2 linked regions of the Tolumonas auensis DSM 9187 genome follow. The protein of the gene in region 2 interacts with the protein of the main gene of each other region in a pairwise test. Links are inferred from orthologs where the notes say so. Each region holds a gene or a part of one and is shown on either strand. Other genes may lie near its edges.

What was found. Proteins that work in one complex are often made in the same cells at the same time.
Region 1: the proteins of TOLA_RS04470 (region 2) and secB interact in binary tests that used the Escherichia coli proteins (3 or more experiments, as listed by UniProt). The link is inferred for Tolumonas auensis DSM 9187 from one-to-one orthologs.

What each region holds. Positions count from the first base shown.
Region 1 is NC_012691.1:573,010-575,815, reverse strand. It holds secB (protein-export chaperone SecB), read right to left. Parts: upstream 1,738-2,806; coding sequence 1,264-1,737; downstream 1-1,263. Other genes in the region: gpmM (2,3-bisphosphoglycerate-independent phosphoglycerate mutase), read left to right, coding at 2,421-2,806; TOLA_RS02625 (rhodanese-like domain-containing protein), read right to left, coding at 1,788-2,219; gpsA (NAD(P)H-dependent glycerol-3-phosphate dehydrogenase), read right to left, coding at 260-1,264; nfuA (Fe-S biogenesis protein NfuA), read left to right, coding at 1-186. UniProt on the Escherichia coli protein: One of the proteins required for the normal export of some preproteins out of the cell cytoplasm. It is a molecular chaperone that binds to a subset of precursor proteins, maintaining them in a translocation-competent state.
Region 2 is NC_012691.1:949,463-954,009, forward strand. Bases 1,454-4,292 are described here. They hold TOLA_RS04470 (response regulator transcription factor), read right to left. Parts: upstream 3,299-4,292; coding sequence 2,609-3,298; downstream 1,454-2,608. Other genes in these bases: TOLA_RS04465 (HAMP domain-containing sensor histidine kinase), read right to left, coding at 1,454-2,605; TOLA_RS04475 (arylesterase), read right to left, coding at 3,419-4,036; TOLA_RS04480 (ABC transporter ATP-binding protein), read left to right, coding at 4,035-4,292. Also shown: TOLA_RS04455 (YcjX family GTP-binding protein), read left to right, coding at 1-144; TOLA_RS04460 (YcjF family protein), read left to right, coding at 141-1,208; more of TOLA_RS04465, read right to left, coding at 1,241-1,453; more of TOLA_RS04480, read left to right, coding at 4,293-4,547. UniProt on the Escherichia coli protein: Response regulator member of the two-component regulatory system CpxA/CpxR which responds to envelope stress response by activating expression of downstream genes including cpxP, degP, dsbA and ppiA.

The sequences.
Region 1 (2,806 bases), 380 kb from region 2 along the record:
CTGACTGAGATCACGGATGACGGCGTAGCAATCCTGCAATTTGGCGGCGGTTGTAACGGTTGTTCCATGGTGGACGTGACGCTGAAAGAAGGCATTGAAAAGCAGTTACTGGAGCTTTTCCCCGGTGAACTGACCGGCGCGAAAGATGCTACTGAACATGCCCGTGGTGAGCATTCTTTCTATTAAGATCGCTGCGGTTCCGGTTCAGATACAACAACGCCAGCAATAGCTGGCGTTATTTTTATCCGGCAGATAGCGATTATTCGCCTTTCTGATCCCGGCCCAGTAATGCCAGGGCTGCGTCCTGTGCCGATTTACCCTGATACAGGATCTGATAAATCTGTTCACAGATAGGCATTTCCACGTTCTGACGAGCCGCCAGCACATGGACTTCCTTGGTATTACGGTAACCTTCAACTACCTGACCAATTTCCGTCATCGCCTGCTCAACGGTTTTCCCCTGCCCCAAGGCAAGACCGAACCGCCGGTTACGCGATTGGTTATCGGTACAGGTCAGCACCAGATCACCCAGTCCCGCCATTCCCATGAAGGTTTTAGCATCCGCACCGAGAGATAAACCAAGACGCTGCAGCTCAACCAATCCACGTGTGATCAGCGCGGTTCTGGCATTGGCACCAAAACCCAGACCATCCGAAAGTCCGGCCCCGATCGCGATGACGTTTTTTACTGCGCCACCGATTTGCAGACCAATAAAATCCGGATTGGTATAAACGCGGAGCGATTTACCACAGTGCATCAGTGCTGACATATCGCTGGTGAATTGCTCATCGGTACCCGCAATGGCGATGGCTGTCGGCATGCCGGCTGCCAGTTCACGGGCAAAGGTCGGACCGGATAAAACCGCCAGCGGGATCTGCTCGCCTAAAATCTCTTTCGCGACGTCACCCAGCAAACGGCCATGTTCCGGTTCCAGCCCTTTTGTCGCCCATGCCACACGGGTATCCGGACGCATAAAAGGTTTGATACGGAGCAGTACTTCACCAAACACATGACTTGGAACCACCACCAGCAAATCACGGCTGGCAGAAACGGCATACGCCAGATCATCGGTCATTTGCAGTGAATCAGGGAATGGTACGTCTGGCAGAAATTCCTGATTACAGCGATCCTGCTGTAAACGGGCAACCTGCTGTGGATCATGTCCCCAGAGCAGTACCGGCTGGCCTTGACGGGCCAGAGAAATGGCAAGGGCGGTGCCATAAGACCCCGCCCCCAGAACACTTAGTGCTACTGCTGAATCCATTACTGAACGCCTGCTTTCGCCTGCTCTGCTTCCAGCTGTGCAATATGAGAAGCGAACAACGCATCAAAGTTAACCGGTGCCAGATTCAGTTGCGGGAATGAACCACGACTGACCAGACCAGCAACAGTTTCACGAGCATAAGGGAACAGAATATTCGGGCAGAATGCGCCCAGGCAATGCGCCAGATTTTGTGCATCTAGATTCGCAGCAGTGAAAATACCGGCTTGTTTCACTTCACACAGGAAAGCGGTCTCTTCACCCAGTTTGCAGGTTACAGTCAGTGTCAGAGCCACTTCGTATACATCCTGACCCAGAACCTGAGTCTGAGTGTCCATATCCAGTTTGATTTCCGGCTGCCACTCTTTCTGGAAAACGACCGGAGTGTTCGGTGCTTCAAAAGAAACATCTTTTACATAGATACGCTGGATCTGGAATTCTGGCTGTGCCGGGGTGCTATTTGCTGCTTCTGTCATTTTAATGCCCTTTATTAGAATTGCCTTATGGCGGCTAGTGCAAAGTTAGATTAACGTTTTTTCGTGACCGGTAAGTTACTGGAACGCCATTGAGTCAGACCACCACGTAACAAATAAACTTGCTGGAAACCGGCTTTTACCAGTTTGGAACCGGCTGTTTCAGCACGGGCACCCGTTTCACAGACTACGATGACCGGCTTTTCTTTATGCTTATCAATTTCAGTGGTGTTGCCCTGCTCAATCTGTGCCAATGGCATATGATGAGAACCGGCGATGTGACCACGGGCAAACTCGTCCTGTGTACGAACATCAACGACAACCGCATCCTGTTTATTGATCAGAGCAACTGCGGTCTGGTTATCAATCTGTTTTACCGGAGAAAGACGGGCTTTAACCGCTGAAGCTATAACTGCTGTCGCCAGACCAACCCAGGCCAGAACCAGGAGCTCGTGACGCATGGCAAAATCAATATATTCCTGCATTTTGTTTCCCAACAACTCTGAAAATAATCGCAACAGTATTACATGTGAACCGGCAGATTTACAGTATTCCCCCGGCAATGAAAATTCCTTCCGTGAAATGCGTTGTGAAATGTGGTGAAAAGGTGACTAATCCCACAGATATTGTAGAATTGAACACAGTCGAACTTGTTTTCGTAAATTCCAAAAAAGAGGCCACACACAATGTCTACAGCTAAAAAGCCACTGGCACTGATCATCATGGATGGTTGGGGTTACAGCGAGAAAAAAGAAGGTAACGCCGTTGCCGCCGCTAACACACCAAATCTGAATGCTCTGTGCGCTAAATACGCCAATACCCTGATCTCCGGTTCTGGTATGGACGTAGGTCTGCCAGACGGTCAGATGGGTAACTCTGAAGTGGGTCACGTCAACATCGGTGCCGGCCGTGTGGTTTATCAGGAACTGACCCGTGTAACCAAAGAGATCCGCGATGGCGATTTCTTCAAAAACGAAGCCCTGTGTAAAGCGGTTGATACTGCTGTTAGCACTGGCAAAGCGGTTCACGTAATGGGTCTGATGTCACCAGGTGGTGTTCACAGCCATGAAGA
Region 2 (4,547 bases):
CGTATACCCGAACCTGATTTCTGGCGAAACTCATCTTTGCGATTAACTGATCTGCGGCCCCCTGTCTGGCAGAGCGAACAGGCCAGACCGCATATCCGTCTGGATCAGATCCTGGAATATTTGCTGGGAGATAAAATGCAATGAAAAAACCAGCAGCATCAGATACAAAGACAGCAGTAGAAGTGCCGCTGGATTTATTAAACCGGACCACAATCGCGAGCGGAGCTATGCCGGTAGAAATAGTACCGGCGCAGCTGGATGAAGCGTCGCAATACGATGAAACTGCTCTGCAGGATGATTTTGAGCCATCGCTTTCAGAGTTACCGGAGCGATCCTCTGGCTGGTTGCGCTGGGGTGGGGGTGCTGTGTTGGCGTTATCGCTGGTGGAGGCCGGCAGTTTTCTCTATCAGCAGCTGTTTCTGAATCCCTGGCTGGGTGGTGCCTGGTTAGCCGCTGCCAGCGCTTTGCTGATTGGTTCCTGCTCGGTTATCTGGCGCGAATATCGTGTATTACGACGTTTACGCAGTAATACTCAATGCCGGAAACAGGCTGAAGACTTGAGAAGCGCAGGACAGCATGGGAACGCCCAGGCGTTTTGTCGGCGTCTGGCAAACGAGACGGGTCTGCAAAATTTACCCGGGTATCAGCAATGGCTGGAACATATTGAACCACATCACAATGATAGTGAAATACTGGTGTTGTTCAGCCGGTTTGTTTTACATCCGTTAGATGAAAAAGCACTGCAACTGGTACTCAAATCCAGCAGTCAGACCGCGTTACTGGTCGCGGCCAGCCCTTTGGCGCTGGCCGATATGGTACTGGTACTGTGGCGCAATCTGAAAATGTTGCGGGATATCGCATCGGTCTACCAGATCCGTCTTGGCTATTGGGGGCAAATCCGGCTTATCCGGCAGATTTTACGGGATATGGTGTTTGCCGGTACGGCTGAACTGGCCACGGAACTGGGAACAGACTGGTTCAGCAGTGAATTGACATCTAAATTATCGGCTAAATTAGCGCAGGGGCTGGGTAGTGGCCTGTTGTCTGCCCGGTTAGGTATCAATGCCATTCAGTTATGTCGCCCGGTGACGTTGCTGGCGGATGAGAAACCAAAGCTGTCTCAGATCAGAAAAGCATTATTGAAACGCCTGAGTTCAACCGTCAGCCAGTTTTTTACGACACAGAATCTGCCATCACCAAAAGAATAAAACCGGCATCTGCCGGTTTATCTGAAGTCAGGTTAAGAAAGCTGCGCCATACAGGGTAATTTCACATGCATACACAAACCGCCGGTCGTTCTGTTGTAGGCAGTAATCGTCCCGCCGTGTGCTTCAATTGCTCGTTTTGTGATAGCCAGCCCCAGACCGTTGCCCGGATTATTGTTACTGCGGAAAAAGGGTTCGAAGATAGATCCCAGGTCTTTTTCAGTGATCCCGGGGCCATTATCCGTGATATCAATGACCAGTAATTCCGGCAATTCCTGATGCACACTGATTTCAATATGACAGCCGCGACCGGCATGGTGTAAGGCATTCCGGATCAGGTTATCGAAGGCCCGCAGTAATAACTCACCGCGACTCTGGATAATAATGCTTTCATTCAATGTTTCATCCAGTTGTAGTTCAATAACACTACCGCTGTCTTTCGCTTCAAACTGAGCATCATCAACCAGCGATTTCAGCAACTCAACAAGATCCAGATAATCTTCTTTTGGTTGCGGCACACCGGATTCCATACGCGCAAGCATTAATACTTCACCGACCAGATTGTTCAGGCGATGACATTCCTGTTCAATGCGTTGCAGCATTTGCTCGGTGTTTTCCGGCTTTTGCCGCAGCAAGCCAATGGCCAGCTGAAGACGGGCGAGTGGTGAGCGTAAGTCATGAGACACATCATGCAACAGCCGGCGTTGCACCTGAATAGATTGTTTGAGTTTTTCTGCCATTAAATCAGCATCTTGCCCAAGATCTGCAAATTCATCGTACCGTTTGCCAAGCTTTTGACTGACATTGATATCAAAATTTCCTTTTGCTACAGCTTTGAGTCCGTCACGCAATGTTTCTATCGGTCGTGAAATAACGCGGGCCAGCCAGTTACTGAATAACAGACTGGTCAGTATCGCCATGATTAACAGAAAAACCGGTGCATCAAACAATGTAAATATGATGTTATGCGGGAATGGCGGCGGACGGCGGGGCATGAATACCCAATAAATTCCCCCGTCAGCCAGTGTTATCTTTTCTACCCCAGGCGTATTGGCCTGTTGTTCAGTGAGACGTTGTGCTTCAGCCCAGGCTTTATCATTGACACTTCGGTTGAACAGATCCTTTCCCTGTTGATCAACAATAAATGGCACAGGCGGGCCGCCGGCTACATCTTTTCCCACGGTCTGTGGTTTCACTATCTCCAGCACAAGCTGTTTTCCGCCACTGGCCAGCGTTCTGGCTACCGATTCGGTCAGACCATCGGGGCGATTGCCGGTTTCAATGATGCTGTAGGCTATCTTTGCGTCCTGATACAGCGTGACGATCGCGCCGGTTGCGATCCCGGTCAGCAGAATGGCGAGCCAGAAACTCAGTAATATTTTCCAGAAAATACGACGCATTAATTACTCAACAACCAACTGATAACCGATCCCTCTGACGGTCTGAATGGGTGAACGCCCATCTTTCAGTACGCCCAGTTTCTGCCGTAGATTGCTGACATGTACATCAATACTGCGATCATACCGGGCCAGCGGGCGGCCAAGGGTATGCAGCGACAGATCTTCTTTACTGATTATTCTGCCGGCACGGCGACACAGTATTTCCAACAAATTAAATTCGGTACTGGTCAAATCAAGTAATTCGTCGCGCCAGGTGGCATTACGGCTGGCAGCGGAAATAGTCAGCGCTCCAACTCTGAGCGGTTGCAACTGACCAGGCTCCTGTTTATCAGGATCAGCCCGGCGCAGAATGGCTCTTACCCGAGCCACCAGTTCGCGCGGAGTGCAGGGCTTGGAAACGTAATCATCAGCACCCAGTTCCAGGCCGATAATACGGTCAATGTCATCACCTTTGGCGGTAAGCATTAATACCGGAATATTACTGTGGTTTCGCAGACGACGCAGGACATCAATACCATTGAGTTTCGGCATCATGACATCCAGTAAAATCAGGTCATAATCGCCGCTCAGTGCTTCTTCTAACCCTCTTTCACCATCGTGACACATCTGTACCGCAAAGCCTTCATTGCTGAGGTATTCCCTCTGCATGCTGCATAGCTCGAGATCATCATCAACCAACAAGATGCGGATCATGTAAACCTTCCTCATAAGACATACCGCGCCATGATACGGAGCTGGCGGGGCCGGACAATAGGCTCGGCACAGATAAACCTTTTTTTACCTAAAATTACATTTTTGGGGAGGAATGATTGCCTAAAGAGTCTTCTCTGTGGTTTCAATGTATTGGCGCAGTAATGGTTCCATCATATCCCGGATCAGTGGTTGCGCATCAGCCGTAGGATGAATACCATCGTTCAGCATCAGTTTCGGCTGAGTCACGATAGATTCAAGAAAAAACGGCAATAAAGGCGTTTTGGTTTCCTCGGCCAGCTTCGGATAAATCGCTTCCAATTTTGCAATATAGGCGGCACCGTAATTACGTGGGATCCGGATCTGCATCAACAGTGGTTGTCCGCCATTTTTCTGAATGATCTGAATGCTTTTCTTTAACGTTTCATAAGGAATAGCTGGTGGAAAACCGCGGATACCATCATTGGCACCCAGTTCAATTAAAACCCAGTCAGGTTTGTGACGGGACAATAAAGCAGGCAGACGGGCTAAACCATCCTGAGTGGTGCTGCCACTGATGCTACTGTTAATGATAGTGACCGGGAATTTTTCTTTCTGCCATTGCTGATGCAAAAGAACAGGCCAGCTTTGTTCTGCCGCCATCATGTAGCCGGCACTCAGGCTGTCGCCGAGAATCAATAGCGTACTGGCATGGCCAGAAAGTGAACACATAGATAATAACACCAGCAGGATACCTCTCATGACACAACCTCTTATGATACAGGTCAAAAATTTGTCGCACCGGGTTTCGGTTGGTAAAGAACAGCTTACCATCCTTGATGGGATCCAGTTACAAGTCAAGCCGGGAGAGAGTGTTGCGATTGTCGGGGCTTCCGGTTCGGGTAAATCTACGTTGCTGGGCATGCTGGCGGGGCTGGATTTACCCAGCGAAGGTGAAATTTTCATTGCCGGTCAGCCCCTGCATCAGATGGATGAGGAACAGCGCGCCAGATTACGCTCGGAAAGAATAGGTTTTGTTTTTCAGTCTTTCTTACTGATCCCTGAGCTGACGGCTCTGGAAAACGTGATGTTGCCGGCGGAATTACGCGGTATCAGTCAGGCGAAACAACTCGCCACAACCTTGTTGAATGATGTGGGGCTGGGAGAGCGGTTGCAGCACAAACCATCCAGATTGTCCGGCGGTGAACAGCAACGGGTTGCGCTGGCACGAGCGTTTATCTGTCAGCCGGCCTTGCTGCTGGCTGATGAGCCG